4 regions of the Vibrio agarivorans genome follow, and region 4 is predicted to be linked to each of the others. Evidence: predicted binding sites of a transcription regulator. Region 4 holds the regulator's gene; each other region holds the start of a gene.
What was found. The regulator PurR, encoded in region 4, represses purine synthesis genes. The targets are predictions, from matches to a motif close to TNANGNAAACGTTTNCNTNA.

Region 1: the regulator PurR is predicted to act here: its motif matches at 3,819-3,838, upstream of QWZ05_RS16420 (NCS2 family permease).
Region 2: the regulator PurR is predicted to act here: its motif matches at 4,000-4,019, upstream of QWZ05_RS18385 (uracil-xanthine permease family protein).
Region 3: the regulator PurR is predicted to act here: its motif matches at 2,870-2,889, upstream of purM (phosphoribosylformylglycinamidine cyclo-ligase).

The regions. Positions count from the first base shown of each region.
Region 1 covers NZ_JAUFQF010000004.1:1,723,826-1,731,775, reverse strand. The annotation lists gene proB (glutamate 5-kinase) at 1-7, opposite strand, end outside; gene crl (sigma factor-binding protein Crl) at 129-515, opposite strand; gene frsA (esterase FrsA) at 600-1,889, opposite strand; gene gpt (xanthine phosphoribosyltransferase) at 2,017-2,481, opposite strand; gene QWZ05_RS16420 (NCS2 family permease) at 2,510-3,799, opposite strand; gene vcdP (small protein VcdP) at 4,261-4,347, opposite strand; gene QWZ05_RS16415 (aminoacyl-histidine dipeptidase) at 4,749-6,221, shown strand; gene QWZ05_RS16410 (ATP-dependent zinc protease family protein) at 6,504-6,950, shown strand; gene rimK (30S ribosomal protein S6--L-glutamate ligase) at 6,956-7,861, shown strand; gene QWZ05_RS16400 (succinylglutamate desuccinylase/aspartoacylase family protein) at 7,848-7,950, shown strand, end outside.
Region 2 covers NZ_JAUFQF010000004.1:2,133,223-2,141,172, forward strand. The annotation lists gene QWZ05_RS18370 (GGDEF domain-containing protein) at 1-80, shown strand, start outside; gene QWZ05_RS18375 (M20/M25/M40 family metallo-hydrolase) at 152-1,372, opposite strand; gene QWZ05_RS18380 (PQQ-dependent sugar dehydrogenase) at 1,481-2,560, opposite strand; gene QWZ05_RS18385 (uracil-xanthine permease family protein) at 2,692-3,942, opposite strand; gene QWZ05_RS18390 (ADP-ribosylglycohydrolase family protein) at 4,315-5,643, opposite strand; gene QWZ05_RS18395 (BrxR family helix-turn-helix transcriptional regulator) at 5,874-6,770, shown strand; gene QWZ05_RS18400 (hypothetical protein) at 6,939-7,529, shown strand; gene QWZ05_RS18405 (hypothetical protein) at 7,542-7,950, opposite strand, start outside.
Region 3 covers NZ_JAUFQF010000004.1:1,778,917-1,786,866, reverse strand. The annotation lists gene smrA (DNA endonuclease SmrA) at 80-661, shown strand; gene rluF (23S rRNA pseudouridine(2604) synthase RluF) at 812-1,864, shown strand; gene upp (uracil phosphoribosyltransferase) at 1,942-2,568, opposite strand; gene purM (phosphoribosylformylglycinamidine cyclo-ligase) at 2,953-3,993, shown strand; gene purN (phosphoribosylglycinamide formyltransferase) at 3,996-4,634, shown strand; gene QWZ05_RS16665 (class II glutamine amidotransferase) at 4,708-5,553, opposite strand; gene lpcA (D-sedoheptulose 7-phosphate isomerase) at 5,606-6,184, opposite strand; gene fadE (acyl-CoA dehydrogenase FadE) at 6,494-7,950, shown strand, end outside.
Region 4 covers NZ_JAUFQF010000001.1:32,483-40,432, reverse strand. The annotation lists gene ahpC (alkyl hydroperoxide reductase subunit C) at 1-421, opposite strand, end outside; gene torR (two-component system response regulator TorR) at 709-1,422, opposite strand; gene torD (molecular chaperone TorD) at 1,792-2,445, shown strand; gene purR (HTH-type transcriptional repressor PurR) at 2,637-3,644, shown strand; cyclic di-GMP riboswitch class I at 3,788-3,898, shown strand; gene QWZ05_RS00190 (TfoX/Sxy family DNA transformation protein) at 4,010-4,600, shown strand; gene QWZ05_RS00185 (TVP38/TMEM64 family protein) at 4,737-5,438, shown strand; gene QWZ05_RS00180 (putative signal transducing protein) at 5,452-5,763, shown strand; gene QWZ05_RS00175 (alpha/beta fold hydrolase) at 5,805-6,605, opposite strand; gene glgA (glycogen synthase GlgA) at 6,756-7,950, opposite strand, start outside.

The sequences.
Region 1 (7,950 bases), on a different contig from region 4:
AAATCATAATGTTTAATTCAAATGAATCATGGTTAAAAATGAAAGATTCATTGTTTTAACAATCAATGCACCAATAAACAAGAAAAAGGTGCCAAAGGCACCTTTTTCATTTTCTTTCGCCGAAAAATCTACACAAATTCTTCAGATTCTTGGTCTAACGTGACGCTCAATGAGAATGGCTCTAAAACAGTAAGCAACTTCTCATGGAAGTTCACTTGCGTCTTCACGACCTCTTGCACTGCTGTCGCATCCACTGCTTCTTCCGACCAAGTGCCAGCGAGCGTATAACGTCCCTTGTGATATTTGGCCACAAACCCACCTTCAACCACAGCCAACGTTAGCCACCAACCCCAAAACTCGCGCTCTTCAGGTGACTTACTGTCATCCACACATGAGGCAAGACAATCAAACAAGAATCGCTCTTTTGAGCACTCCTGCTCGCGTAAATAAGGGCCAATCGCTTTAAACGTTGAGAGTAAACGGTAGTGAGTCGGGCTTTTCGTCATCTCTGACATAGCAGACACTCCTTTGCTTTTTTTGTTATGTATCGTTCGTAACGCCTTGTCACTTAACCATCATTCAACATTTTAATCACAAAGTCACCTTAGAAGTTCACTTTCCATCCACTTTATCGCTAATTCGAGGGATTGCTCATACCCTTTTGAGATATTGTCAGATTTTATCTTTTTCGCTTTACCGCCCAAACTATATAACGCGACTAGCTGATTATCAGACTCAGGACAGATCGGATCATTCTCCATGCTCATCGCTAAAATAGGGACTTTTGTACGGCGAGTATTAATAATCCCTTGTACTTTCAATGACCACTTCATCATGAAGTAGCTCAATGACGACACATCTACCATGGTTTTACCCAAGCGAGAAGCCAGCATATCAAGATACATCTTTGGCATGCTCTTGATGCTCTCGGGTGTCGAGAGTACTTTGTGTACCGGTGCGCCAATCGCCACACAAGCTGACACCTTCTCTTGCTCTAGGAATGACAAACGAATCATACTATTACCGCCAAAGCGGAAGCCGAGCAAACCCACACGGTTATGCGATACCCAAGGAAGATTTGGCAACTCATTCAACACCGCTTGGTGGATCTCTGAACTGTCTTCATTGAGCGTCCAATGGCTACATGCACCGACTGATGGCATATCGACAGTAATCATGCCAATACCACGCGGCCGTAAGTAGTCACGATACAAACGCCACATGTCGGTCTGCAAAGAATCCAAACCCGCACTGACCACAACAACCGGAAATGGGTGCTGAGTATGCGGTACATGCAGTCGTGCATCGAAATGGCGGTTTTGGAATGGGATCTTTAACGTGCGGACAAAGTTGCTTGTCGCTTTAGCCCCTTCATCATAGGCGGCATTGGCTAGCACTTGAGCTTGAACAGACAGATTATCGCTCTTGAGGTGGGGATAACCCGCAATGGAATAACATAGAGAAGCCGAGAAATGCTTATCAGCTTTGGTTTCACCCTCAAGATTGACCGCCTCTTTTTGATAGTGAGCGCCCAATTTTGTCCACTCATAAGCCCAGTTACCTGAGCGATAGCCCATAACAGTATCAAGCCAAAAATCGTGAGTCCTAGAGTTGTCTGAGCCTGCAATTTTCGCCAGAACCTCCTCTTGGTCGAGCGGATCGACACCCTGCCATATCCACTGCATGCGGCGTAATCCACGATACCAACCACTGTTTTCTGACACATGGCGTTCATCGAGCCACGCTTGATCGGTTGGAAGGTAGCGCGTTAACGCTGAGGTTTCTTTCGCTTGTTTGTGAGTAGTGAAGAGCTTTTCAGATAAGTTCTTGGTGGCAGCTTCTTGAGGTTTACCCGACTCTGCAGGTGAAGGTTGTGTATCTTTGGTCATAATGAAGGGGTACCCATTAATTTACTCCGAACCATAGTACATCCTTCATAAAAAAAAAGCTCCCGCGTTTAGCGAGAGCTTAGTTTCAAACTGTAATCAACGTAAGAACTGTAATCTACGTAAGAAACTACTTGTGCTTACGGTTGATAGGTTCGATGTATTGGATTGTCATATCCCAAGGCTGCTCAATCCAAGTGTCTTGAGGGATGTCAACGATATATTCATCAACCAAGTCAACACCAGCTGGCTTTGCACATACAGTGATAAGCTTAGCTTTCGGGTACATTTCACGAATCTTACGTGCAGTGTCACCGCTGTCTACTAGGTCATCAACGATTAGGAAGCCTTCACCATCGTGCTCTGGCGCTTTAAGTACGCTCATATCGCGTTGGTGGTCATGATCGTAGCTAGAGATACATACTGTATCAACGTAACGAATACCCAGTTCACGAGCTAAGATAGCCGCTGGAACAAGGCCGCCACGGCTAACGCCGATAATGCCTTTCCACTGCTCTGCTGGCATCTGTTTTTCAGCTAGCTGACGGCAGTAATTCTGCATGTTATCCCAAGTGATGATGAATTTATTGCTCATTATTCAAACCTAAATATTTACTGTGGTATTAACCTACGATGTATTTCACAACGAAGATAGCAGACATAACCCAAACGCTCAAAGAAACGTCACGGCCCTTGCCACTCATCGTTTTGATCGCAGCGTATGAAATAAAGCCTAGCGTGATACCTTCTGCAATTGAGAAAGTCAAAGGCATCAGCAAGCAAGTAACAACAACAGGTGCTGCTTCTGTCAGGTCTCGCCAGTCAATACTAACCAAACCAGACATCATAAGAATAGCAACGTAGAACAAAGCGCCAGCTGTCGCGTATGCCGGAATCATACCAGCAAGTGGCGAAAAGAACAGCGCAAGCAGGAACAAAATACCCACGACTACGGCAGTCAAACCCGTACGACCACCTGCCGCAACACCTGCCGCACTTTCAATGTAAGACGTTGTATTTGACGTACCTAATACCGCACCTACCGACGTTGCTGTTGAGTCTGCAAGTAGTGCGCGATTAAGGCGAGGAATCTTGCCATCTTTATCAATCAGATTCGCTTTTTGTGATACACCTACCAAGGTGCCCGCGGTATCAAACAGGTCAACGAATAGGAAAGCAAACACAACAGAAATCATACCAACTTCAAAAACTGCTGAGAAATCTAGCTGCATGAATGTTGGTGCCAGGCTTGGTGGTGTCGACATAATGCCACCCCACTGAACATCACCAAACACAAGACCAAGTGCAGTAACAGCCAAGATAGCCATCATTACAGCACCTTTGTAACCATGATGTACAAGCGCGATAGTCAAGAAGAAACCAAAAGCAGCCAATACCGCTTGGATAGAGGTAATATCGCCCAACTGCACCAATGTCGCTGGGTTATCAACCACAATGCCCGCATTTTTTAGTGCGATAAAGGCAAGGAAAAGACCGATACCCGCTGAAATACCCGTACGCAATGACAATGGAATCGAGTTGATAATCCACTCACGGACTTTAAAGACACTCAAAAGGATAAATAGAATACCCGAGACAAATACTGCTGCCAGAGCAACTTGCCAGGTGTAACCCATACCGAGAACAACAGCGTAGGTGAAGAAGGCATTCAAACCCATACCTGGTGCTTGCGCGATTGGGTAGTTAGCGACAAAGCCCATGATGAAACAGCCAATAGCAGCGGCAAGACACGTTGCGACAAAAACTGCGCCGCGATCCATACCTGCATCAGCCAAAATAGCTGGGTTGACGAAGATAATGTACGCCATGGTCAGGAATGTAGTGATACCTGCGATAATCTCAGTACGGACATTTGTGCCATTTTCACTGAGTTTAAATAGCCTTTCGAGCATTTTATTAATCCTTTTGCGGAAAAGTAAACGGTTGCGTAAACGATTGGTCGGGATTATAAAGTTATCAAATTGCAAATTCCACTGACATAAGTCATAAGATTTAAGAAAAATTCAATTTACATACTCAAAAGTTCGACTAAAGAGCGGCATATCAATAATTAGATCTTATAAATCATGACTTTATTTTCTACAGTCTATTAACGACAAAATGAGTAAAAAACGCACCATGTTGTAATCTTTCACTCTTATTTTTCAAGGTGAAATGGATTACATTGATGAAATCGGCTTATTGAAATGAAATTTGGCGCACATAGAGAAAATATGCCAGTTGCCGTTTGATTTTTATTCAGGCAAAAAAAACGCCACTCAGTAGGAGTGGCGGTAGAATCGTTCAACCTAAGTTAGGTTGTAATAAAATTCCAAATAAATCGGGGGTTGAACAAAATGTTCAAGTAACAAACTTAGTATCCAAAGCTTGTTGGGTATGCAAAGTCACCGGTGAAAACACCCTTGTTATTCCAGAACATTGCAGAAGGTAAACCTTTCATCGCTATCACCTATCAATCAAAATTAAACAAAAATGATTTCTCGGTTCCCTGGAGGCGATAAATCGGACTCATCCTTTGAGCATTTACAGCTGCCTAAGCAACGGTGATAAATATACCACCCTGAAAATTTATTACAACAATAATAACGATCAAAATCACAAAAACATCAAAATTCGTATGTAAATCGATAATTATGTAAGTAAATTACAAACACCCGTGCGCAACTCATCACCTATGCCATTGATTCAAGCACTGTACCCGCTATTTTGCATCCATCGAACAGAGTGATATGCTAACCCCTAAGTAAAGCTCAGTGTAATCAACCATGCATATGCCAGTGACCCAACAACAATAACTGCATGGTGAGAACACATTTCACTCGCCTTTTAAGGAGCATTCCTGTGACTGATTTCCTCAAACAGATTCAAACTCAGACTTCAAACCCAATCTGGCCTTTCTTTGCCACCATCTGCTCGATCCCGCACCCTTCAAAATATGAAGAAGCGTTGGCAACGCATATTGTCGAGTGGGCTCAAAGCAAAGGCCTTGAAGTCAAGCGCGATCAAACCGGCAATGTCTTTATCAAGAAGCCTGCTACGACAGGGATGGAAAATCGCAAAGGTGTCGTTTTACAAGCGCATATTGATATGGTGCCGCAGAAAAACGAAGACACGCAACACGACTTCACCACTGACCCGATCCGTCCTTATATCGATGGTGAGTGGCTAACGGCTCAAGGGACGACTCTTGGTGCTGACAACGGTATTGGCATGGCTTCCTGCCTTGCTGTTCTTGATGCTAATGATATTGAGCACGGTCCACTCGAAGTGCTGCTCACTATCGATGAAGAAGCCGGGATGACAGGTGCATTCGGCCTTGAATCTGGTTGGCTTGAAGGTGATATCCTGCTAAATACTGACTCTGAGCAAGAGGGTGAAGTGTATATGGGGTGTGCTGGAGGTATCGATGGTGCAATGACATTTACCCTCGAGCGTGAAGCGATTCCAAGTGGTTATGTCACTCAGCAACTGACACTGAAAGGCCTCAAAGGCGGCCACTCAGGTTGTGATATCCACACCGGTCGCGGCAACGCAAACAAGCTGCTTGGCCGCTTCTTAGCAGGCCACGCTAAAGAGCTGGATCTTCGTTTAATCGAATTCCGTGGTGGCAGCTTGCGAAATGCTATTCCTCGTGAAGCATTCGTGACGGTTGCTCTTCCTGAAAGCAACCTAGCCAAGTTGGATGAGCTGTTTAGCCACTACACACAACTGCTAACGCAGGAGCTCGGTAAAGTTGAGACTGACATTGTCTCTTTCAACGAGTCAATCAGCACAGAGCAACTGGCTATCGCGCCTACCTCTCAGGCTCGCTTCATTGCCGCATTGAATGCTTGCCCGAATGGGGTTATTCGTATGAGTGATGAGATTGAAGGCGTGGTTGAAACGTCACTGAACGTTGGTGTGATTACCACAGAAAACGACAAAATTACGGTACTGTGTCTGATCCGCTCTCTCATCGACTCTGGTCGTAGCCAAGTCGAAGGTATGTTGCACTCAGTTGCCGAACTTGCTGGTGCCGATATGAGCTTTAACGGCGCTTACCCAGGATGGAAGCCTGATGCCGACTCAGAGATCATGGCGATTTTCCGTGATATGTATGCAGGCATCTATGGCCATAAGCCAAACATAATGGTGATTCATGCTGGCCTTGAGTGTGGACTGTTTAAGAAGCCGTATCCTGACATGGATATGGTGTCCTTCGGGCCGACGATTAAATTCCCGCACTCACCAGATGAGAAGGTGAAAATCGATACGGTTGACCTTTTCTGGCAACAAATGGTCTCACTACTCGCCGCTATTCCTGAAAAAGCATAAACGCTAACCTTTTTAAGCCGAGCTATCGCTCGGCTTTTCTTTTATTAATTTTCAACAACTTAAACCAAGCTATCACCCCTCCCTCCCCTGTTGCATAAATATTATTTGTCGTCTAGGTAATTTTTATTCGTTAGTCAGTCCGAGTTATCGCTGATAAATTCCGCGCCATCAAGATGAAGTGCTTTACTTAGATTAGTTTGCACTGAACGAAATCACGCTTATTCGCTATGACTTAATCACTATGAATAGGCACCTTAATTTGCATTATTGGTTGACTCCAAAATGAAAGAAAAAATCATCACTGGCTGGCGTGAATACCTAAGCCTACCTCAATTAGGAATTGAAAAAATAAAAGCGAAAGTGGACACCGGAGCAAGAACGTCCTGTATCCACGCATTCAAAGTTGAAACTTTTGACAAACAACAAGACGGCAAAAATCAGCAGTGGGTGAGATTTTGGGTACACCCAAATCAACACGACGAACAAACAGAAATCGTCTGTGAAGCAAAAGTTATTGATGAGCGTTTGGTAAGAGACTCTGGTGGTCACGAAACCATGCGCTGGGTAATAGAGACAGAACTGAAAATCGGTAAACAGAGCTGGCCAATTGAAGTCACTCTCACCAACCGCGACAACATGGCTTTCCGTATGCTTTTGGGTAGAACGGCAATGGAAAACCGTATTTTGGTCGACCCGACCGAATCATTTTTAGTGAAATTTGAGGAGTAATATTAATGAAAATTGGCATCCTATCTCGCAATGCAAAACTTTACTCTACTCGTCGACTAATCGAAGCTGCTCAAGCGCGTGGTCACGAGGTAAAAGTGGTTGATGCACTGCGTTGCTATATGAACATTAACTCTGAAAAACCTCAAATTCACTACAAGGGTGAAGAGCTCATCGATTTTGATGCCATCATTCCTCGCATTGGCGCATCTGTTACCTTTTATGGTACAGCGGTTTTACGCCAGTTCGAAATGATGGGGGTGTATCCAGTCAACGAATCGGTGGCCATCACTCGCTCTCGTGACAAGCTTCGCTCAATGCAGCTTTTGTCACGTAAAGGCATCGGTATGCCTATCACAGGTTTTGCAAGCAAGCCTGATGACGTTAAAGACCTGCTCGATATGGTCGGCGGCGCGCCAGTCGTCATCAAGCTCCTTGAAGGGACACAAGGTATTGGTGTTGTTCTCGCTGAAACGCGTAAAGCAGCGGAAAGTGTTGTTGAAGCGTTTATGGGCCTGAAAGCCAACATCATGGTGCAAGAGTACATTAAAGAAGCAGGCGGCGCTGACATTCGTTGCTTTGTTATTGGTGACAAGGTGATCGCTGCGATGAAGCGTCAAGGTGCAGAGGGCGAGTTCCGCTCTAACCTACACCGTGGCGGCACAGCTTCTTTGGTAAAAATCACTCCTGAAGAGCGCCGTACTGCGGTTGCAGCGGCAAAAATCATGGGGCTGAACGTAGCAGGAGTTGACTTGCTTCGCTCTGAACGAGGCCCATTGGTGATGGAAGTTAACTCCTCACCAGGCCTAGAAGGCATCGAAGCAGCAACTGGTAAAGATGTAGCGGGCATGATCATCGATTTCATCGAGAAAAACGCCGCTAGCAAAAGGACGCAAACTCGTGGCAAAGGTTAAATTCAACCAACCATTCGAACTGCTGGGGGAATCGACCCCAGCAGGGTCTCGCTCTGTGATTGAAATTGAGGGACCTAAACTTTATACCC
Region 2 (7,950 bases), on a different contig from region 4:
TCAGTGTCGCCGATCAGTTTCTCTATGTCGCCAAGCGCTCCGGACGTAATCAAGTTCGCAGCGTGCCGAAGTGTTGCTGAGAGCACACGCTATTCCCAAAAGGCACTCATTTAATAACTAGCGATGAGTGCCAAATGTATAGAAACGAGTTTTAAATGTGGTCTAAGCGGATATGGCTATTTTTCAGATCATCACGAGTGATGCCTTGGCCGCTGTTCATCGCGTTAAATTCACGTAGTAGGCCGGCGATCGCATGAATTGACGCTAACAAATCTCCAGTATGTGCTGACTCTGATGATGTGTGCATGTTGCGGATAGGATAGCCGATAGAAATAGCCGCACTGTCAACGCCAGCCAGTGCTGCAGCCATACCATCTGTTCCCATGTCACGACCGGAGAAGTCCAATTGATGCGGAATATCATTATCACGGCAGACGTTTTGAATCGCTTGGACCAAAAACTCAGACGCCACTGAACCACGCGAAATGGTGAAACCATCGCCCATTTTTAACGGGTTCATATTACGACCACCAATACCCGGCGCTGCTTCATAGTCATGATTTACATCGGTTGCGATCAATACATCCGGCTTGAGCTCACCAACCAATTGGGTCGAACCAAAGCGGCCAATCTCTTCATGTGTCGCAATCGTGTACATGACGCGAACATTATTCAGCCCTTCGCTAGCCACCAAACGAGCAATTTCAGTCACAGAGAAACAGCCGAGGCCATTATCAAGATAGGCACCGTAAAAGGTATCCGGTGAGACACCACGCTTGATAGGGCGGTCAAGAATGATTGGGTCGCCAGGGCGCAGGCCTAACTCTTCTACTTGTTTTTTACGGTCTTCACCATGAGTGTGTAACTCAAGGTAAATAGACTCAGGCTTAATGCCTTGCTCACCCGTGCGCTGCGCAGGGGTTGAGAAGTGAATCGCGCCAAGTGCTTCTACAGTACAACCTTCAATGACCTTGTAGCTGCTTGGTTGCTCAGGGTTTTGACAGAACACTTTGACTTCATGGCCGATCAGCGTTGTCGGTAAGAAGGAGTCGGTATTGATCCATACCTTGCCATCGTTGTCGATTTTACGGACTTGCATACGAATTTTATCGGCATGACCGACGATCATGACGCTGACCAAATCATCTCTGCCAGGGTGAGAGTCAAACACAAGGCCTGCATTACCTTTAAACTGATGGATACCCCAACCAGTCGGCATAAAACTCTCGAATTCAGGCTTGATAACGCCATAACTCATGGCGGCTTCAAAACCAATTGGAGACGGGGAGGCGAGGACTTTTTTCATAAAGTCGAATTGTGTTTCTGGCATAGCAGTCTGCCATGCGGCTTGTTGTGTGTTTTCTGTGCTCATCACTTCGCCTATCGGTTCTTTCTTATTTGAGTGGATAACAACAACCTAATGATTGCTGGAATCAAATTCAAGTAACATGATATTGATAAAATGAAACATCAACAATGGTCACTTAATGACGAGTCGATATATATTGCCGCTGTCGGTGGAAAAATAGAGATGATCGTCAGGGGCAATCGTAATATCTCGGATGCGTTGGTTTAAGCTTTCTAATAGTCGACTGTATTCTTTCAGGGTGTTACCCGATATGTCGACCACATTGATGTGAGCGAGCTTAAGCGCGCCAATCAGCAGTTTGCCATCAAGCTCTGGGTAGATATTACCTCGATAAAGGACAAGATTACTCGGAGCGATAGACGGGATGTAAACCAGCTCAGGGTCGACCATGCCAGGAAGGGTTGTTGCTTCTCCCACGGCTAGAGGCCCCCAGTATTCGCGCCCATGAGACACACGAGCCCAACCGTAGTTTGCACCTTTTTCTATACGATTGATTTCATCGCCCCCGCGCGGACCATGTTCTACTGACCACAACGTTTGCGTATCAACATCGAAAAAGAGTCCTTGTGGGTTTCTATGACCATAAGACCATATTTCAGCTCTGGCATCTTGCTGGTGGTAAAAGGGGTTATCGATAGGTGGGTTACCCTCTAAATCGAGACGCAATATCGAAGCAGCATGGTTTGTCGTATCTTGGCCATTGTCACGCTCTCCTCGATCACCAAGGGTAATCATGAGGTATCCATTAACAATCGCGATTCGGCTGCCAAAGTGGCGCGAAGTGTCACTATGGGCATCAGCAATAAAAATATCTTCAAAAGAGGACAGCTCATTATTTGATAGATGCCCCTTTGCAATAGCAAGTGTCGTCCCATTCTTACTCGTCTTACTATAACTAAAGTAGAGTGTGAGGTTACCTTGGGTGTCTCGAATGTGCGCGATATCGAGGAGTCCACCTTGCCCCGATGTATCGACATCGTTTACTTGATGAAGCTGTGTTTTCTCACCTGAAACAATGTCTAACAGTGAAATCTGTCCGCTTTTTTCTGTCACGATCATTTGATGATCAGAGACGAACTCAATCCCCCATGGGATGTTTAGGTCGTTAGCAATTTCCTCAACACCATAATTTGCTGCGAGTGAAATCGGAGAGAGGAGTAGAGTAAGTAGTGACAAGCTGATGAACTTCATAGTAATCCCTAAAGCGTCGAAAACTAATAAAGTTATAGCAGCCTAAACTAAGGTTAGGCCAACATAAAACGCCCCAACCTTACAGTATAACTGCAGGTTAGGGCGCGAATGTGCCAAATGATGAGCTGACTTTATGCTTTGTCTTCTTCCATTTGTGCGTTATCTACAACATGGTTTTCACCAAGCTGACGAGGCAGAATTTGGTTGAGTAAAATTGCCACGATACCGCATAGGCTTACCCCTTGAAGGCTGAAGTCGCCAACGCCAAATGCCATGCCACCGATACCAAATACGAGTGTCACCGCCACGATAACGAGGTTGCGTGAATCATGAAGATCGACTTTGTTTTTAATTAGGGTGTTTAGGCCAACCGTTGCAATTGATCCAAATAATAGAATCATGATGCCTCCCATAACTGGAATTGGGATAGTCTGTAACAACGCGCCAAGTTTACCAATCAATGCAAGTGCAATGGCGGTGATGGCTGCCCATGTCATAATGATTGGGTTAAACGCTTTAGTTAACATCACTGCCCCCGTGACCTCACTGTAGGTTGTGTTCGGTGGCGCGCCAACCATTGAAGCGGCAATCGTCGCCACACCGTCCCCTGTGATTGTGCGGTGCAGTCCCGGCTTTTTTAGATAATCTTTACCCGTGACGTTAGAAATCGCCAACATATCACCGACGTGTTCTACTGCGGGTGCAATTGCCACAGGAATCATAAATAGGATGGCATTGATGTTGAACTCAGGCGTTGTAAAGTTGGGTAATGCTAGCCATGCTGCTTGGGCAACAGGAGTAAAGTCAACAATGCCAAAAATTAGGCTCAACGAGTAGCCGACAGTGATGCCACCGAAAATAGGTAACAGCTTTAAGAACCCTTTTGCAAAGACACTAATCGCGATCGTTGTAATGAGGGAGGTGGCTGAGACCCATAATGCCGCATTGGCATCGATAAGCTGAACCGCACCATCACCCGTTTTGCCAAGGGCCATGTTTACCGCAACCGGCGCAAGCCCGAGGCCAATAACCATGATCACAGGCCCAACGACGACGGGTGGTAGTAGACGATGTACAATTTCAATGCCTTTTGCCTTAATGAGGCCACCCATGGCGACATAAACCACACCTGCCGCCATCAAGCCACCCATAGTCGCTGGCACGCCCCAGGTTTGGACACCAAACATGATAGGTGCGATGAAGGCAAAAGAAGAGGCGAGAAAGATCGGAACAGTACGGCGAGTGATGAATTGAAATAGAAGCGTACCGACACCAGCACCGAATAACGCAACGCTCGGGTCCAGTCCCGTCAGTAGCGGCACTAAAACGAGCGCACCAAAAGCAACAAACAGCATTTGTGCACCCTGAATAGCATTCAACATGGCTATATTTCCCTATACATGAGTGAAAAAATCAAAACGGTAGGAGACTAGCATGTTTTGAGTAAACGTTTGCTTGATTTGATCAATTTATAACGATTATGTTTCGCAATGTTTAAATAAGTTGTGATGTACAAAATGCTTTGTGGGTTGCTGTCGCAGAAAATGACTAAACAGTTGAGTTGTGGTTTTATCCTTTCGGGTAGGTGAAAAAGCGGACAGCAATAGGTATCTTATATGCGTATTTTATGAGGTCTCAATGTTCTGGTTATCAAGCAAAATCATTAGGCTCTCAGGGATGTATCTCTATAAAAAGTACAAGGAAAGACAACAAGAATCTGAAGCCCACCAATAGGTGGGCTTCGTTTTTAAGGGCTAGCAAATGTCATCTTCAGTTAGAGAAATGTGCACTTCTCCCGTAAGGTCACACAAACGATTAAGCCATAATTGAATCGTACCATCGACGCATAGATTATCCCATAAGCCACCACAGAAGCGGTCCCCCCGGGTCATTGACGTTACTGCGCGGCAGCAATCAGAAAGGCCCATAGTGGCGATTAACACACGTTTCTTTTTTTGCAATTCAGAGGGGATTGACGAGTCGTTGAGTGGTATCCCAATGGTTGAATTATGAGTGTTGTCAGTCCAAGCATAGTCGCTCAGGAGTATTTTATGCTGATATGCCGCTTGGTAGAGCACTGACAGCTTGTTGCTAACCGGCGCAGCTCTGATGTCAGCAATGAATGCTGACACTTGACGTAATGACGGCGTAGTTGCCAACAATTGCGCCATCATTTCTATCTCTTCACGCCAATAGAGTTTTGATAGCCATTTTTGTGGTAACTGCTCGATGCCATAGAAAGCGCCAGCAAGTTGCCCATAGATGGCGGCGGTGGTATCGGCGTCATCACCGAGGTTTGCTGCCATCAAGGCACCCTGCTCGAAGTTATCACTATGTGCAAAACACCACAAAGCGGCTTCTAAAGAGTGAATCACAAACCCAGTTCCGCGAATGTCACTACGATCTTTCTCAAGATAGGAGCCGTTTACAATGACCTGTATCTCTGGATGAAGGTTGTCGAATGCATGCTTGAGTTGCTTGAAAAGCGCGGCTTTAGAGAGATTGCTATCAAGAAACAACTGATACATCAACCAGGCCATGACTTGACAGGCTTCCACGCAGCGCTGTTCGGCGTGGGTGGTCATTGAGCTCAAGCTAGCATTACTCAGTGCCTTCGTCAGTCGAATACCTTTATAAGGATGACTAAAGATACAAACAGGCGCGAGGCGCATCAAACTGCCATTGCCAGCACTAAACTCGTCACTAGAACCACAAAGAGGGTTGTCAGTATTGATGAATTGACTCAAGGCACCTGAAACGGTGATTCCGATATCGAAGCAGTGGCCTGTGACGGAGTTTTCTCCTTGCTTCCACCAGCGAACATAACGCTGCATTTGATCGGTCGTATCCATCTTTCCTTGGCAAAGCAAGCTTTCAGCAAGACAGAGCGCCATCGACGTGTCATCTGTCCATTGACCCGCGCGCAAACCAAACGGCCCGCCGCCAATCATGTCATGGATAGGTTCAAAGCTGTCTTTGGGCTTGAACTCAAGGGTTGTACCAAGCGCGTCTCCCAGAGCTAACCCTAGCAGAGCCCCTTTTGCTTTGTCGATGAATGCTATTTCAGATATGTTTTTATTCAATGCTGAATCCTTCTTTAATGTTTCGAACAACAGAATAAAGAGCATTTGCGGGCTTGCGAAGTGACACTTAAATTAGCATGTCGCCTGAATAGACAGGTCTGAACAAATGAGTTCTAACTCCGGTATTTACGAGCTCAATGAGTGGGTTTGGTATGTATATTTGAGCAGTATTCACCTGCGGCTAAGGAGGGTGGTACTATGAGGCATTCATCTATTTTTGATATTTACTTATGTCTCTCGAACCTAAGAACAAACCTGATCTCAGTGCTTATAGTCACGATCGTCTAAACCGCTATCGTTTGGTGGAAATTATTGCTTTATGGGAGGGACGCCTGACAACAAATCATTTGTGTCAGTGTTTTGATATTGGGCGACAGCAAGCTTCAAAAGATATCAATACCTATCTATCGGACATTGCACCGGGGAATTTGGAATACGATCTAAAACTAAAAGGCTATCGCCCAACGTCGATGTTTCGACCTGTATTAACTAGTGGCAATGCAGAAGATTATTTGAATCTATTGGCTTTTAATCAACGCTTGGTTTCAAAGGGGAGTCATTTCGATTGGGGCTTTGATCGCATCGCCAGCGTGTCCTCTCCTCCACGCAATATTAAGCCGGTGATATTGCAGTCACTAGTCAAAGCAATCAGTCAACAACAAAGACTGGAAATTGAGTACCTGTCGTTAGGTAATCCACACCCCGAAGTACGTGTTATCTCGCCACACACACTAGTTCAAACCCCGCTGAGGTGGCACGTCCGCGCTTATTGCGAAAAGAATCGTGACTACCGAGACTTTGTGATCAGTCGCTTTTCTGGTCAACCTGATCTCATTGGGGTATCTGAGAACTTACAAGACGATGATGATGATTGGTTTACGCCGGTCGATATTGAGTTAATTCCGGACCAGCGCCTAAATGAACATCAGCAACGCCTTGTAGAAATAGACTTTGGTATGGACAATGGAGAACTTAAACTGAGAACTTCTCTGGCGCTACTTAACTATGACTTAAGCATGCTCAATCTTAGCGTGTACAAAGTGGACGTATCACCTGAAGTTCAGCAGCTGAGCATTCGAAATGTAAATGGTATTAGAAGATTGATGATGCAAAGGAACATGCTCTAATTGAGTAAGGTTTGTTTTATTCTCGGGAATTATAATTGAAGAAATTGTAATATAAATTTATTGTATTAAGCATGCTGTTTTATATAGAATGACTTTTCTATAACAGGTTAGGTCATTTTGTTGCCGAGGGGCTCTAAAGGTAACAAAAGTGTATAAAACGGAATAATAATGAAAAAGAGTTTATTGTCAGTGGCGACAATGGTAGCCATGGTAGGATGTTCTTCGGTTACGGAAAGGCCGACGACGAATGTCAACACATACGCGGTCTATCAAGTTGATGTTCCAGAATATGTCAGTTATCAGTCTGTAACTGAAGCAATTAAGGTGGCTCTAAATCAGGCAGGTGACACCAAGAGGGTGGTGGAGTATATGCCACCAGCACCTTTGCCCAAGGAGGCACCAAGATTTACTTTGGTAAACCCTGTAGGTAGTAAGTCACTTAAGTCTAATCAAGCGGTGAAGCGCCCATCGTGTGTTGGTGCATTGGTTTATGCAAAAACCGAGAGCATCAACTCAAATAGTGATGAATCACTCTATACTTGTTTGTGGAAGTATCAACAAGGTTATCACTTAGATTTTTATTATATGACTGAAAGCGGTTCTTCTGGCTTGAGTTCATCGTTAGGTTCACTTTTCTCATCGAAATCAGAGAGGAGTCAACAGAATCCGATGTTATTGAAAGCCGTTGATGGTATTGAAAATAATCTGTCGGGTATACAAGCTACAGCTCGGTTGCTTTCGACAAACGCGAAAATTTAACCGTTAACTATGTTAGTTTAGCACCTTTTCAAACCACTTTTTCCAAAGTGGTTTTTTCGTTTCTGTGGCTTGATAAATACTCACTCCCTGATAATAAGTTTGAGTGAGTTCACAGCGAAGTTTATTGCTGTCGACTTCAACAATACTGGTGATATGGTTGGCAACCTGCGTAGCGTGATCGTTGGCTAGGCTGTAGTCAAGGTTCATCCGTCCTTGTAGAAACAGCCAGAGGTGAGTCGCTAGCCATAGCTGCTTGAGAATTGGGGCAGAAAATTTGTCTTGATGGTCAACGTCAAGGTGCTGCTTGAAGACGTTTTGCATCTTTTGTAGCGCTTCACGCTGTTCAATAAACTCTCCCAACACGACTTGATGGTGATAAGAAAACAGCCCAAGCAGCCTTTCAGGTGTCGTTAAATTAGGT
Region 3 (7,950 bases), on a different contig from region 4:
ATCTAATCCGGTTTTTATTATCTTTCTTCATCACTTTTCGTATAATTCTGCTATCAACAATCAATACGGATTATCAGCCATGAATCACGATGATGATCTAGCCCTATTTCAACAAATGATGGGCGATGTTAAACCTCTCCATAACGATACAGCAGAACACAAAAAATGCATTGAAGTGACTGAGTCACACCTGGCTAAACGAGAGGCTGCAGTATGGTTAACAGACAAAGACCCCGAACACCTCTCCATTGATCATGCTCCGATGCTTAAGCCCGATGACATGATTGAGTTTAAGCGTGATGGTGTGCAAGAAGGTGTCTATCGCAAACTGCGCTTAGGAAAATATCCAATTCAAGCACGCCTTGACCTTCATCGTAAAACGCTCAAAGAGAGTCGTGATGAGGTGGTTAAGTTCCTCAAGCAGTGCATTCGTATGGACATACGCACCGTCGTAATTGTGCATGGGAAAGGGGAACGTTCTAATCCACCAGCATTGACTAAGAGTTTTGTCGCTCATTGGTTAACCCAGATAAAAGACGTACAGTGTGTTCATAGTGCCCAACGTTTTCACGGAGGAACAGGAGCCGTTTACGTGCTGTTGCGTAAAAGTAACGACAAGAAGATAGAGAACCGCGAGCGTCATCAAAAACGGTTAGGCTAACCACCACTCTAGTGCTAGAATCCCTCGCCTATTTTTTGCTCTGATAGCTATTCGTTTGTATTAGAGCAAAGAAGGCGATTCAATAATCTCTTTTATTCCTATATTAAAAGATCGATACCACCACCGTTGTGAAACGTTAGGAGCAACAACATGTCACAAGATAACGCAAAGCGTCTAAATAAATACATCAGTGAGACAGGGTTTTGCTCTCGTCGTGAAGCTGACAAACTGATTGAGCAAGGCCGAGTCACTATCAATGGTCAAACACCTGAAGTCGGTACCAAAGTAGTGCCTGGTGATGATGTTTGTATCGACGGTAAACCAGTGAAAAGCAAACAACGCCCAATCTATATTGCTTTGAACAAACCCACAGGCATCACTTGTACCACTGAGCGTGATATTCCAGGTAACATCGTTGATTTTGTCGGACTCAACCAACGTATTTTCCCTATCGGTCGCCTTGATAAGCCCTCTGATGGCCTGATCTTTCTCACCAACGATGGTGACATCGTGAACAAAATTCTTCGTGCCGGAAACAACCACGAGAAAGAGTATGTGGTGCGTGTTGATAAGCCTATTACACAAGCTTTCATCGATAATATGTCGAAGGGTGTGCCTATTCTCGACACCGTTACTTTGCCATGTAAAGTGACTAAAGAGACTAAATTCTCCTTCCGAATCGTATTAACGCAAGGTTTGAACCGTCAAATCAGACGTATGTGTGAGGCCCTTGGTTACGAAGTCTTTAAGCTGCGCCGTGTGAGAATCATGAACATCAGCCTAGATGGCATTCCAAACGGTCAATGGCGCTATATGACAGAAGCTGAAGTCGCGCAAATCCTTGCGATGTGCGAATCCTCTTCAAGCACAGAAGAAGCATCGAAACTAGATGCGAAAGGCAAGCGTATTCGCCGAGCTACAGATGCAAAGCTATTTGATAGCCGTGAAGAGAACCAAGACTCAACCGCACGCCGCAATCAAAAGCAGCGCACGTTTAAAGGCCGTAATGCCGATGAATTCCGTCACGCGCCAAACTCGAAAAAAGGTCGTGGTAAACCTGCTGATTCACGCCGTGACGATGACAAGCGCTCTGATCGTAACGCACCAAGCAAAGGCAAGACTTACTACAAGCCGAAAGGGGAAACGGCCAACACGCCAAGCAATAAGCCTCGTAAACCCGGTACGCTGAGCTTAAAACGCTAAGCAGTCTAATCAACAAAAAGGGGGAAGCAGCTGCTTCCCCCTTTTGATTCAATCATACTTAAGTATCTATTATTGAGTTACTTAGTACCGAAGATTTTGTCACCCGCGTCACCAAGACCAGGCACGATGTAACCTTTGTCGTTTAACTTCTCATCGATTGCAGCAGTGTACATTTCAACATCTGGGTGCGCTTTTTCTAGTGCTTCGATACCTTCTGGCGCCGCAACAAGTACCAACACTTTGATGTGCTGACAGCCTTTCTCTTTCAAAAGATCGATAGTTGCGATCATCGAACCACCCGTCGCTAACATTGGGTCAACAACAAGCGCGATACGCTCATCGATGTTAGAAGCTAGCTTGTTGAAGTATGGTACAGGCTCTAGTGTCTCTTCGTCACGGTAGATACCAACCACACTGATACGAGCACTTGGCATATGCTCAAGGACACCATCCATCATACCTAGGCCTGCGCGTAGAATTGGCACAACCGTTACTTTTTTACCTTTGATCTGATCGACTTCTACTGGGCCGTTCCAGCCATCAATAGTCACTTTTTCAGTTTCAAAGTCTGCCGTTGCTTCATACGTTAGTAGGCTACCGACTTCTGTTGCCAACTCACGAAAACGCTTTGTGCTGATATCACCCTCGCGCATCAATCCAATTTTGTGCTTAACAAGTGGGTGTTTCACTTCAACAACTTTCATTTTCTTCTCCGACTAGTTCAGTAAACTCAACGATTATAACGCTTATAAAGACAAATGGGCAGGGTAAAGCTCACGTACAACAACTAACCCATGTCAGTGATATGCGATTAGCTTCTTCTATCTCAACGATGATTTGTCACGACAATTCAGAGCACTAACGCCTAGCACTGATCAGATTAATCAAACAACACCGACTTTCTCTCTCATCCGTTTCATCGTATCAAATCTCTAACCTTCTCTTTACCGACGATTAGCATCCGTGGGTGCGTTATATTTGAGACAAACGTGCATATAAAAAACTTTGCGCAAACGTTTGCTCTTTGTATTTAAGCACTGTTAGAATAGCGCCGTTTTCACATCCAACTAACTACCGAGGATTTCTCCGTGAGTGGTAATAACACATCTCTTAGCTACAAAGACGCTGGTGTAGACATCGATGCGGGTAACGCATTGGTTGATCGTATTAAAGGTGCGGTAAAACGTACTCGTCGCCCTGAAGTTATGGGCGGTATTGGCGGCTTTGGTGCCCTTTGTGAACTTCCAACTAAATACAAAGAGCCTGTTTTGGTTTCTGGTACTGATGGCGTTGGTACAAAACTTCGTCTCGCTCTAGACCTAAATAAGCACGACACGATTGGTATCGACTTGGTAGCAATGTGTGTGAATGACCTCATCGTACAAGGTGCTGAGCCACTATTCTTCCTAGATTACTACGCGACGGGCAAACTGGATGTTGATACCGCTGCAGACGTAGTATCTGGTATCGCTGATGGCTGTATCCAAGCAGGCTGTGCGCTAATCGGCGGTGAAACTGCTGAAATGCCTGGCATGTACGAAGGCGACGACTACGATGTTGCTGGCTTCTGTGTGGGTGTTGTCGAGAAAGCTGACGTTATCGATGGCACAAAGGTTGCAGCAGGTGACGCACTGATTGCGGTCGGTTCAAGCGGTCCACACTCAAATGGTTACTCTCTAGTTCGTAAAATTCTAGAAGTCTCTGGCGCTGATAAAGGCGAAATGCTAGAAGGCCGCACTATCGGTGAACACCTTCTAGAACCAACCAAAATTTACATCAAATCAGCACTTAAGATGATTGAGAAGCATGACATTCACGCTATCTCACACATCACTGGTGGTGGTTTCTGGGAAAACATTCCTCGTGTTCTTCCTGAAGGCACGAAAGCGGTTGTAGATGGCAACAGCTGGGAATGGCCAGTTATCTTTAAATGGCTACAAGAGAAAGGCAACGTAGACACACACGAAATGTACCGTACATTCAACTGTGGTGTTGGCCTTGTAATCGCTCTACCAAAAGACCAAGCGGATGCGGCTGTTGAGCTTCTTAAAGCTGAAGGCGAGAATGCATGGGTTATTGGTGAGATTGCTACCGCTCAAGAAGGCGAAGAGCAGGTAGAGATCAACTAGGCATGAAAAGTATTGTTGTTTTAGTTTCAGGGAATGGTTCTAACTTACAGGCGATTATTGATGCTTGTGAAACCAACATTGATAATGGCAAAGTGACCGCTGTTTTTTCAAACAAAGCAACAGCTTATGCCCTAGAGAGAGCAAAATCTGCAGGTGCTGCAGCCAAACACCTCAACCCTGAAGATTTTGATACTCGTGACGCATTCGACAAAGAGCTCATGCGTCAAATGGATGAATACCAGCCAGATTTGGTTATCTTGGCTGGCTACATGCGCATTCTTAGTGGCGAGTTTGTTCGCCACTACCTTGGTCGCATGATCAACATTCACCCGTCGCTACTGCCTAAATACCCTGGTCTTAATACTTATCAGCGTGCAATCCATGCTGGCGATGAGGAGCATGGTACCAGCGTACATTTCGTAACAGAGCAACTGGACGGCGGGCCTGTCGTTCTTCAAGCAAAGGTGCCTATCTTTGAAGAAGATACCGTTGCAACATTGACTGAACGCGTTCAAACACAAGAGCACAACATCTATCCGATGGTGGCTAAGTGGTTTGTTGAAGACCGTTTGGAGATGCGTCAAGGCAAAGCCTTCTTAGATGGCAAGCAATTGGGTATTCACGGTCACGCGCCTGAATAGTGAGTCTTGTTACTCTCCCATAGATAAAGAAAAAGGTAGTGAACTCACTACCTTTTTTAATGCCTTGAGCTTATCACTCTAACGGCTCTGTCGGAGCTTGATTCCCCGGTTTTGCCGCAGCGAAGGGAATATGATCAAGTTGATTGGCGTTGCCGTCAATCAGCTCGCCAAAATGAAGAATACCGTATTCTCCCGGTTTCATTCGATGCCATTGCTCATTGTCGGTCAGTGGTTGTGTGGCTATAACGGAAACCACATCTCTTGGTGTCGTCTCTTCTTGAAAGTTGATTGTGACATCTTCATCAATCAAGGTCGCCTTTCCAAAAGGTGCACGGCGTGTTATCCAGTAAAGGTGATTGGTGCAATAGGTCATCACATACTCACCGTCTGACAGCAGCATGTTAAATACACCCAACTCTTTGAGTTCATCACAACACTGAGCGATAAAACGAAAAACACCGACCATGTCCTGCGGTGGCTCTGGGTATTGCTGCTCCATCTTGTTTAATAACCAACAAAATGACAGCTCACTGTCTGTTTGCCCTACAGGTCTATGGCGTCCCGTTTGCAACCCTTGAAAATTACTCAGTTGCCCGTTATGAGCAAATGTCCAATATCGCCCCCACAACTCTCGGGTAAACGGATGGGTATTTTCTAGGTTCACTCCGCCACGGTTAGCCTGACGAATATGGCTGATAACCGCGCAACTCTTGATCGGATAGTTTTGTACCAACTCGGCAATTTTCGACTCACTACTCGGGTTAGGATCTTTAAAGTTACGAAACCCTTTACCTTCATAAAAAGTGATACCCCACCCGTCTCGGTGCGGGCCAGTATTGCCACCACGTTGCATCAATCCTGTAAAACTAAAACAGATATCTGTTGGCACATTTGCGCTCATGCCGAGCAGTTCACACATGGTTCAATTGACTCCTTTACTCAAACCCTTGCGACGACCTAGTGGAAACTGATTAAGCTTCCATCTCCTTTTCGATCAGTTGAATCACGATGTGAATGATCTTGATATGGATTTCTTGGATGCGATCAGCATAACCAAAGTGAGGAACACGAATTTCAATATCCGCAGCACCTGCCATTTTACCGCCATCTTTACCAGTTAGCGCAATCGTCTTCATGCCTTTTGCTTGCGCCGCTTCGATCGCTTTTAGAATGTTTCCAGAATTACCCGATGTCGACAAACCAAATAAAACATCACCTGTCGAACCTACCGCTTCCACGTAGCGAGAGAACACATAGTCGTATCCAAAGTCATTACTCACGCACGATAGGTGGCTAGGATCAGAAATCGCAATGCCAGCATAGCCAGGGCGGTTTTCACGGTAACGTCCAGTCAACTCTTCGGCAAAGTGCATTGCATCACAGTGAGAGCCACCGTTACCACACGAAAGCACCTTACCACCCTGCTTGAATGAGTCTGCGATCATTTTTGCTGCCGCTTCAATCTGAGCAATATTGTGATCGTCACTAAGGAACTTGTTGAGTACGTCTGCCGCTTCGGTCAATTCGCTTTTAATTAGATCCTGGTACATAGGCTATCTCTTCATTGTTATTTGTTGCCGCCACCTTGGCGTTTCTTTCGAGTTTACTCACTCAAAACGTTCTGTCGATAGCATAGGCGAAAGAATGGGCGAATAAGTGACATGTTCGTGCTCTGCTGGACAAAAATACGCCAGCCTAATTTTACTATTTGGAGTAAAGGCTCGATTTAGATCACTTTTTATTCAATTCTGACTTGAGCAAGATGTTAACAAAATGTTTAACTATAATTACCATTACTGGTTAGACCAGTAATTAAAATAATACGTATAAACCAACATGTGCCTCTGTAAGGAAACATTATGGAACTCTTGCTCTCTACACTCGTCATCCTCTTTGCGGTCAGTTACGCCCTCTATCAAAGACTCTCTTTGATGACAGGACTCATAACAACCGCAGCTGCAATGCTTGTCACCACACTTTTTGGTTCAACCGGTAGTATCACTTGGATTGTATTTGCGGCTATTGCAGCAGTACTGACAGTACCCAGCATTCGCTACTCACTATTTTCTCGTAAAGCACTGTCGGTTTTTCGCAAGGTTCTGCCAGCGATGTCTCAAACAGAAAAAGAGGCACTCGCCGCAGGCACGGTCTGGTGGGAGGCCGAACTATTCAAAGGCAAACCGAAGTGGGATGACCTACACAGTATTTCTGCTCCGCAATTGACCGCTGAAGAGCAAGCCTTTCTTGATGGTCCTGTCAATGAAGTGTGTGCAATGGTGAATGATTTTGAGGTGACTCATGAGCTGGCGGATTTACCTCCTCATGTATGGCAATACTTAAAGGACAATAAGTTCTTTGCCATGATCATCAAGAAAAAATACGGTGGCTTAGAATTTTCAGCGTACGCCCAATCTTTAGTACTGCAAAAACTCAGCGGCGTGTCTGCTGTGCTTTCATCTACTGTTGGCGTACCAAACTCTCTCGGCCCTGGTGAGTTACTGCAGCACTACGGCACAAAAGAACAACAAGACCACTACCTACCACGATTAGCTGAAGGTAAAGAGATCCCTTGTTTCGCTCTAACTAGCCCAGAGGCAGGTTCTGATGCGGGTGCCATCCCTGATTTTGGCATTGTGTGCAAAGGCCAATGGGAAGGGAAAGAAGTTTTGGGTATGCGCCTAACTTGGAATAAGCGATATATCACTCTAGCGCCTGTTGCCACTGTGCTTGGTCTCGCCTTTAAGCTGCGCGATCCTGAAGGATTATTGGGTGACACTGAAGATCTTGGCATCACTTGTGCGCTAATTCCGACTCACCTTAAAGGAGTTGAGATAGGTAACCGCCACTTCCCACTGAATGTCCCCTTCCAAAATGGCCCTACCCGTGCCAACGACCTTTTCGTACCAATGGATTACATCATCGGTGGCCCTAAAATGGCAGGACAAGGTTGGCGTATGCTGGTGGAGTGTCTCTCTGTAGGACGCGGCATTACACTGCCATCCAACAGCACCGGAGCACTAAAAACCGCAGCAATGGCCACTGGCGCTTATGCGCGCATTCGTCGACAGTTCAAACAACCAATCGGTCATATGGAAGGTATCGAAGCGCCACTGTCACGTATCGCGGGTAACGCCTATGTGATGGACGCGGCGAGTAACCTTACCGTTGCAGGTATCGATCTAGGCCAGAAACCGTCGGTTATTTCTGCCATTGTCAAATACCACTGTACTCACCGAGGTCAACAAAGTGTGATTGACGCGATGGATATTGTTGGAGGTAAAGGTATCTGTATGGGGCCTGCAAACTTCCTTGCGCG
Region 4 (7,950 bases):
GACCGATACCTTCTGCAGTGATTTCCATTGCTTGAATCGTACCTTCTGGGTCGATTAGGAAAGTAGCGCGGTCTGCAAGACCTTGACCTTCACGCATTACGTTGAAGTTGTTTGTGATAGTGCCAGTTTGGTCACCTACCATGAAGTACTCGATAGTACCGATTTTGTCTGAAGTATCATGCCATGCTTTGTGAGAGAAGTGAGTATCTGTAGATACTGAGTAAACTTCTACGCCGCGAGATTGAAGCTCTGCGTATTTCTCTTGTAGGTCAACAAGTTCAGTAGGACATACGAAAGTGAAGTCAGCTGGGTAGAAGAAGAATACTGCCCATTTACCTAGAACGTCTTGCTCTGTAACTTCTACGAAGTCGCCGTTTTTGAATGCTGTAGCGTTAAATGGTTTGATAGTAGTGTTGATCATGACTTAGTCTCTCTTTATGTGATTGTTTGACACTTCGCTGTGTCGTTGAGGTAATAATGCACTTGAGAGAGAAATTTTAGAAATTGTCTGTTTCTATCAAATCAATAGAAGATTCCTATCAAACATCATTGGCAATGCCTATCAAAAAGAAATTCATGAAAACAAGCACCTATTAAACCTCAACTAATAACAGGCCACAGAAAAAAGAATCAGAGCAGCCACCAGAAACAAAAAATGGAGCCTAAGGTTATAGGCTCCATTTTCTCATGTTGGGAAATCGCTCACGGCTAATCGCCTGCAAACATATAACCTTCACCATGTACCGTGACAAAAATTTGCGGGTTCTTCGGGTCGAACTCCATCTTTGCGCGCATGCGTCGAATCAGCACATCGATAGTACGATCATTAGGGGCATCGACTCGATGGCTAATCATACTCAATATACGATCGCGACTTAACACTTGTCTTGGATGCGATGATAGTGCAACCAACAGTTCATATTCCGCCTTCGTCAGCTTTACGGGTTCACCATCGCGGCTCAGAGCTCGGCGCTGAATATCAAATGTCCACTCACCAAAACGCACGAGATTATCATCTTGCTCTGGCTCTTCCTCTTTCACCGCCTCTCGTCCGGTCAGTGAGATACGCCAAAGCAGATTTTTTACCCGAACGAGAAGCTCACGCAATTCAAACGGTTTGGTCACATAGTCATCGGCCCCCATTTCTAGGCCAACAATCTTGTCTATGCTATCGGTACGTCCTGTTACCAAAATAATTCCGATGTCTGATTGTCCGCGTAACTCTCGCGTCAGCATCAAGCCATCTTCTCCTGGCAAGTTAATGTCTAGCATCACCAAGTCAACCTCAGCTTGCTGTAGACACTCTCGCATTTCTGATCCTGAACTCGCCTCACTTACTGTGTACCCTTCATTTTGAAAGTACCCAACAAGCTTGCTGCGTGTCACTAGATCATCTTCAACAACTAGAACGTGATAGCTCATGTTATTCTCTTTACTCGGAAATTACTTAGTCCCATTCATAATTAGACATATTTAGATTGTATTCAACCTGAAGATGCGCTTTATTCCGATTTTATTGATAAACAGCAAGCTCTCCCGGTCTTTCGCCGCCTACACCTTCATTTCAATAAGCAACTCTATGCTCTAAATTGGTAACTGAAAGTTGTTCGTCCCGCTCAGCGCTAAACACAATTAGCTATAAACCATCACTTTCTGACACAGATGCCGATAACACTATTCACATTTTCCCTTTATACTCCACCTATCAGATAGATAGGACTCTAATGAGCAACTGCATCAGAGTCAGATTATACTTAAAACTTATCCATAGATGATTTGGAGCTTCGTGTGATTGAAGAGATCAAAGCGTTCAACGAAAAACGCGCAGAGATTTATTGGTGGCTGTCTAGCCTATTCGCCAGTGAGCTTGATGAACAAGGACTTGAGCAATACCAAAGCCCTGAAATTCGCGCATTCTTGGCAGGCCTTGGTGAAAATATTCAGCTGAAAAAGCCCGTTGATAAGTTGGTGGATGCACTCAATCGCCTACAAGACCGTGAAGATGCCCAGCTTGAGCTTTCCGCAGATTTCTGTGAACTGTTTCTAAAATCAGATAAAGAAGGCGCGTTGCCTTATGCCTCTATCTATTTGGACAAATCGGGTAACCTCAACGGTAAGCCGGCTGAAGAAATGACCAAAGTCTTAGCGGCTCACAACATTCAAGTCAGCCAAGCTCTGAACGAGCCCGCAGACCACATTGCAATAGAGCTCGATTTTCTTGGTAACCTAATCATTCGCTCAAACGAATTAGAACAAGAAAAACACCTTAATAGTGCCTTGGTTGAACAAGCCGAGTTCATTCGTCAACATATCTTGAGCTGGACCCCGCAATTTAATGCACTTTGTCAGCAAAAAGACGAGTTTGGCTTCTATTCTGCCGTGAGTAGTCTATTAGTTGCATTTCTTGAGCTAGACTGTCTATATCTACTGGACGAACCATCTTAATCAAAAACGATTAAGATTGCGTCGCTAACGATAGCAGTCTAGAATACTCGGATATTTTTAAACCGCTTTCGATAAAGCGGTTTTTTATTTGGTTTTTTCCCTAGGCGACTACCGCAACACGGCTCATATTTGGTTGAAGACAACGCTGAGCAACGTGCGGTAAATAAGAAATACAATTAAGGACCACTCCTATGGCCACTATTAAAGATGTTGCGCGTCTTGCCGGTGTCTCTACTACCACTGTATCGCATGTCATCAACAAAACGCGATTTGTAGCTGAAACAACTCAAGAAAAAGTAAATAAGGCAGTAAAAGAGCTTAACTACGCTCCTAGTGCTGTCGCTCGTAGTTTGAAATGTAATACCACGCGTACCATCGGTATGCTGGTGACTCAATCTACCAATCTATTCTTCTCTGAGGTTATCGACGGCGTAGAAAGCTACTGCTACCGTCAAGGCTACACACTTATCCTTTGTAATACGGGCGGTATCTACGAGAAACAACGTGACTACATCCGCATGCTCGCTGAAAAGCGTGTTGATGGTATCTTGGTGATGTGTTCAGACCTGACTGAAGAACTGAGTGAAATGTTAAACGGCCACCCTGATATTCCTAAAGTGATCATGGATTGGGGTCCTGAAACATCACAAGCCGATAAGATTATCGATAACTCGGAAGAAGGTGGCTATCTCGCAACTAAATACCTTATCGACAATGGCCATAAAAACATCGCTTGTTTGAGCGGTCACTTCGAGAAGGCGGCTTGTAAAGAGCGAATTAACGGTTTCCGCCGCGCGATGGGTGAAGCAAAACTTAACGTTGTGGAAGACTGGATTTTAGAAGGTAATTTCGAGTGTGATACTGCGGTATTAGCGGCAGATAAAATCGCAGCGATGGATGAAAAGCCAACCGCTGTGTTCTGTTTCAATGACACCATGGCTTTAGGCCTAATGAGTCGTCTACAAGAGAATGGCATCCGTATTCCTGATGATATGTCTGTTATCGGTTATGACAACATCGAGCTTGCAGAATACTTCTCACCACCACTAACGACCGTTCACCAGCCGAAACGCCGTGTGGGTAAGAATGCATTTGAAATCCTTCTGGAGCGCATCAAAGACAAAGAGCACGATAAGCGTGTGTTTGAAATGCACCCAGAAATTGTTGAGCGTTTAACGGTACGCAACCTTAATAATTAAGCGTCTGATTTCATAACAAATTTAATAACCCTGACACTATGCATACAAATGCAAAATGTCAGGGTTATTTTTTGGAATCAACATCACACTATCGATCTTGAAGATGTGATACCTATTCCGCTTTTCATTATGCTCTCTTAAAGCCACGCACAGGGCAAACCATCTGAGAAGGTGGGACGCAAAGCCTCCGGCCTTAACCAGTCATTTTATTCATGTTTATGATATAATTATGGAAAGGTAGCGGGGTTGCCGATGGTAAAACTACACTAGCATAACCTTTCTATGACATAAGTTTGTGTTGTTTTTGCTATTCTCTCGGGCCTGAATTTGGTGGCGTGAATGTTTCTTCACCGAGATTACAAAGCATGGATAAACCGATATTAAAAGACTCGATGCGCTTATTCGAGCAACTTGGCAGTGTCAAGTCCCGATCAATGTTTGGCGGCTTTGGCATATTCGTCAATGACACCATGTTTGCATTGGTTGTCAAAAACAAACTGCATGTGCGTAAATGTGCTGCGTTGGATTCTGCTATTTCAGAACATAAACTGGAACCTTACGTCTATGAAAAGCGTGGTTTCCCCGTTGTCACTAAGTATTTTCAACTGCCAGACACCTGGGTCAATGAACAGAATCAACTGCTAAAGGTTGCTCAAGTTGCACTTAAAGCCGCAACTGAAGACAAGATAAAGCAAGAGACAACCAAGCCACAACGCTTGAAAGATCTGCCAAATCTTCGCCTAGCGACCGAGCGAATGTTGAAAAAAGCAGGAATCGAGACTGTCACCCAACTTGAAGAAGCGGGGGCGGTGCGCGCTTATCAAGCCATTCAAGAATCCCACACGACGCCTGTTAGCTTAGAGCTGCTCTACTCTCTTGAAGGGGCAATTCGTGGCACTCACTGGACAGTGATTCCACAGACACAACGTGAAAGCCTAGCGAATCAAATAAACTAGCCAATCGGATTTTATAAAATAAACAAAGTCAGCTAATTGCTGACTTTGTTTATTTTGATTGAAAGAAATTTAACACCTATCCTGTCTCTATACGTAAGTGATTCATCATCTTAAATCAGCGACAGGAGTCAACGTGATGAGCAAACTCTTAAACCCCAAAGTCATTATTGGCTTAGTGCTCGTAACAATCATCATCATATTGGCGACTCAATTTGGTCAATATCTCACATTAGAAAACGCCAAAGCGCAACAAGCTGCCCTTCGTGGTTTCATTGATGAAAACTTTCTTACTGCCGCAGCAATCTATTTCTTTGCCTATGTCGGAATAACCGCCTTCTCTGTTCCTGGCGCTGCCGTAGTGACCTTATTGGGTGCAGCGCTATTCGGCTTTTGGACGAGCTTACTACTGGTCTCTTTTGCCAGTACTATTGGCGCAACGTTGGCGTTTTTAAGCAGCCGCTTTTTGCTTCGTGATTGGGTACAAAGTAAGTTTGGCGACAAACTGAGCGTCATCAACCAAGGCGTTGAAAAAGATGGTGCACTTTATCTTGTTTCACTGCGCTTGATCCCGGTGTTTCCTTTCTTTCTAATTAACCTTCTAATGGGACTCACCCCAATCTCGGTCGGTCGCTTCTACCTATTTAGTCAACTGGGTATGCTGCCTGGTACTGCGGTTTATCTCAATGCCGGTACACAGTTGGCGCAAATCGACTCACTAGCCGGCATCATCTCCCCATCAGTTTTAGTGTCTTTTGCGCTGCTAGGGTTATTCCCGGTGATAATGAAGTGGGTGATGAACCGACTTGATCAAAAACGTAATGTTGCCCCTAGCAAATAGTTAGCGAGAACTCATGAAGATTTACTTTGCGAAACACCCACCAGAAGCGCACATTGTAGCTCAGATGCTACAGCAGTCGGGTATTGAGTGTGAGGTCCGTGGAGAGTCTCTATTTAGCCTACAGGGTGAATTACCCTTTAATGAAGAGACTTTCCCTCATGTTTGGCTAATTGATATTGCTAAGCATGCACACGCACAAGAACTGGTTGAAGAGTACCTTCGCCAACGCAATGAGGTAAAGGATTGGCAGTGCCTAGAGTGTAACGAAGAAAACGAAGGGCAATTTGGAGCTTGCTGGCAATGTGGAGCGACCGCTCCACATTAATTGATTCTATGGGCTCGACAAAACTATGTTAGCGAGTAAACCTATGCGAGCGAGTGACGTTGAATAAATCCGATGGAGTGCGAGTTGAACTCGTCGGGTTTTTCTACATTGCACACATGGCCACAATCTTCAATTTCCAACAGCTCACTTTTGTCGTGACGCGCAACCATCTCTTTCACCGGCTTGATGAACATGTAGTCACGGTCTCCCATCAAATAGAGCGTTGGGATCGGTAACTCTCTATCACGAAAGTAGCCCATCAACGGGTTAACATCAGCCGCTAACTTGAACCACCGCTTGAACTCTTTCTGACACAACTTGTTCGCTTCACGAATGAACAGGTGCCTTGACTCTCTTTGATTACGTTGCGGCATCACAATATAAGCAAACAAGCTGTATAACCACATATACGGGACAAAGTTCTTAGACCAGTCCCCGAGCTTTACAAGTACCTGAGAACGCGCATTTAAGCGAGTTACAGCACCACCTAGCACCATGCTTCTGACGCGTTGAGTTTCAAGCTCAGCAAGCGTACGAACAATAATGGTTCCCAAAGACATACCAACAAAATGTGCAGAGCTAATCTTGAGGTGATCGAGCACTTTAACAACATCTTTCGTCACGTCTTTGAAGGTGTAGTTATGGCTGATGATATCTTTGATGAATTGATTCGACTTTCCGTGACCACGCAGGTCAACCAACAGCAAATTGAAGTGCTCACGATAAGACTTAATTTGTTTGAACCAAATCGACGAGCTGCCGCCTGCTCCATGCACAAAGACCACCCACTCCTTGCTGGTGGGATGTAAAAACGTCTTATGGAAAAGCAAACTATCTGACATAAATTTAAATATAGAGTTTCTAGTGACGTGAGTTTAGCACAATTAACCTAACTAAACTGCATCAGGATTTGTAAACAAGCATTGCTCTAAAATGACAAAGGGCCAAGCCACGTAAGGCTCAGCCCTTTGTTGAATCACACTAAGGCCGTGTTAAGCACCATTCTTGGCAAGCTCATACATCTTAACGTATTGAACTGCTGACTCTTTCCAACTGAAGTCTTGTTGCATTGCTCGTTGCTGTACCTTGGTAAATCCATCAGGGTCTTGCAAAAGCAATAACAGAGCGCGCTGCATCGTAATAAGCAAAGCTTCTGGCGTAGGCTCTTTAAAGCTAAAACCCGTTGCCTCTTGAGGCGCCAAGTCATAGTCGACAACCGTATCTTTAAGGCCACCAACCTCACGCACGATAGGTAATGTTCCGTACGCCATGCTGTAGATTTGGTTCAAACCACACGCCTCAAATTCAGAAGGCATCAAGAAGAAGTCAGCACCCGCCTCAATCAAGTGAGCGAAACGATTACTGTAGGCTTCTAAGAAAGCAAATTTCTCTGGGTATCGCTTAGCGATGCCACGAAGCCACGATGCGATTTCTGCTTCACCCGTCCCGATGATCACAACTTGCACATCGTTATTGAGAAACTTCTCAAGGATAGGCAACAAATAAGAGAATCCTTTTTGATGCGTCAAGCGACACACCATGCCAAACATTGGCTTGTTCTCTTGAGGAAGACCAACTTCTTGCTGCAGAGTTAACTTCGCATCCGCCTTGCCTTGTTTCAGTGAGGTCGCTTCTGAAGTGTATGGTGTTGGCAAGAACTCGTCTTGAGAAGGCTCCCACTCCGAGTAGTCGCAACCATTAACGATACCGTGCAGGTCACACGCGCGATGAACAAAGTCATCGACTAGGCCATGAGCACCCAGCGCAGTAAGCAGTTCAGAAGCGTAGTTAGGGCTAACTGCATTGATTTTGTCCGCAAACGCAATACCCGCTCTCAACATGCTCACTTGATCATGTCCGTAACGCAAAAACTCCATACCCGATAAGTTTAACTCCGGAATAGTTTGAACTTGATGGTAATGGAAAATGCCCTTGAACACGGCGTTATGCACCGTTAGCACACTTTTCACATTGGCGAAAAATGGGTCTTCACGGTAGCGAGTTTTCAGCAAGAATGGGACAAAACCGGTATGCCAGTCATTGGCATGAACAATGTCAGGGCAAATTTCTAGCTTAGGCAAAACATCAAGGCTCGCCGCAGAGAAGAAGCTAAAACGCTCACCATTATCTTGATAAGCGTGATTATTCTCAGCGTACAGTTCTGGGCGATCATAATACTGAGCGCAA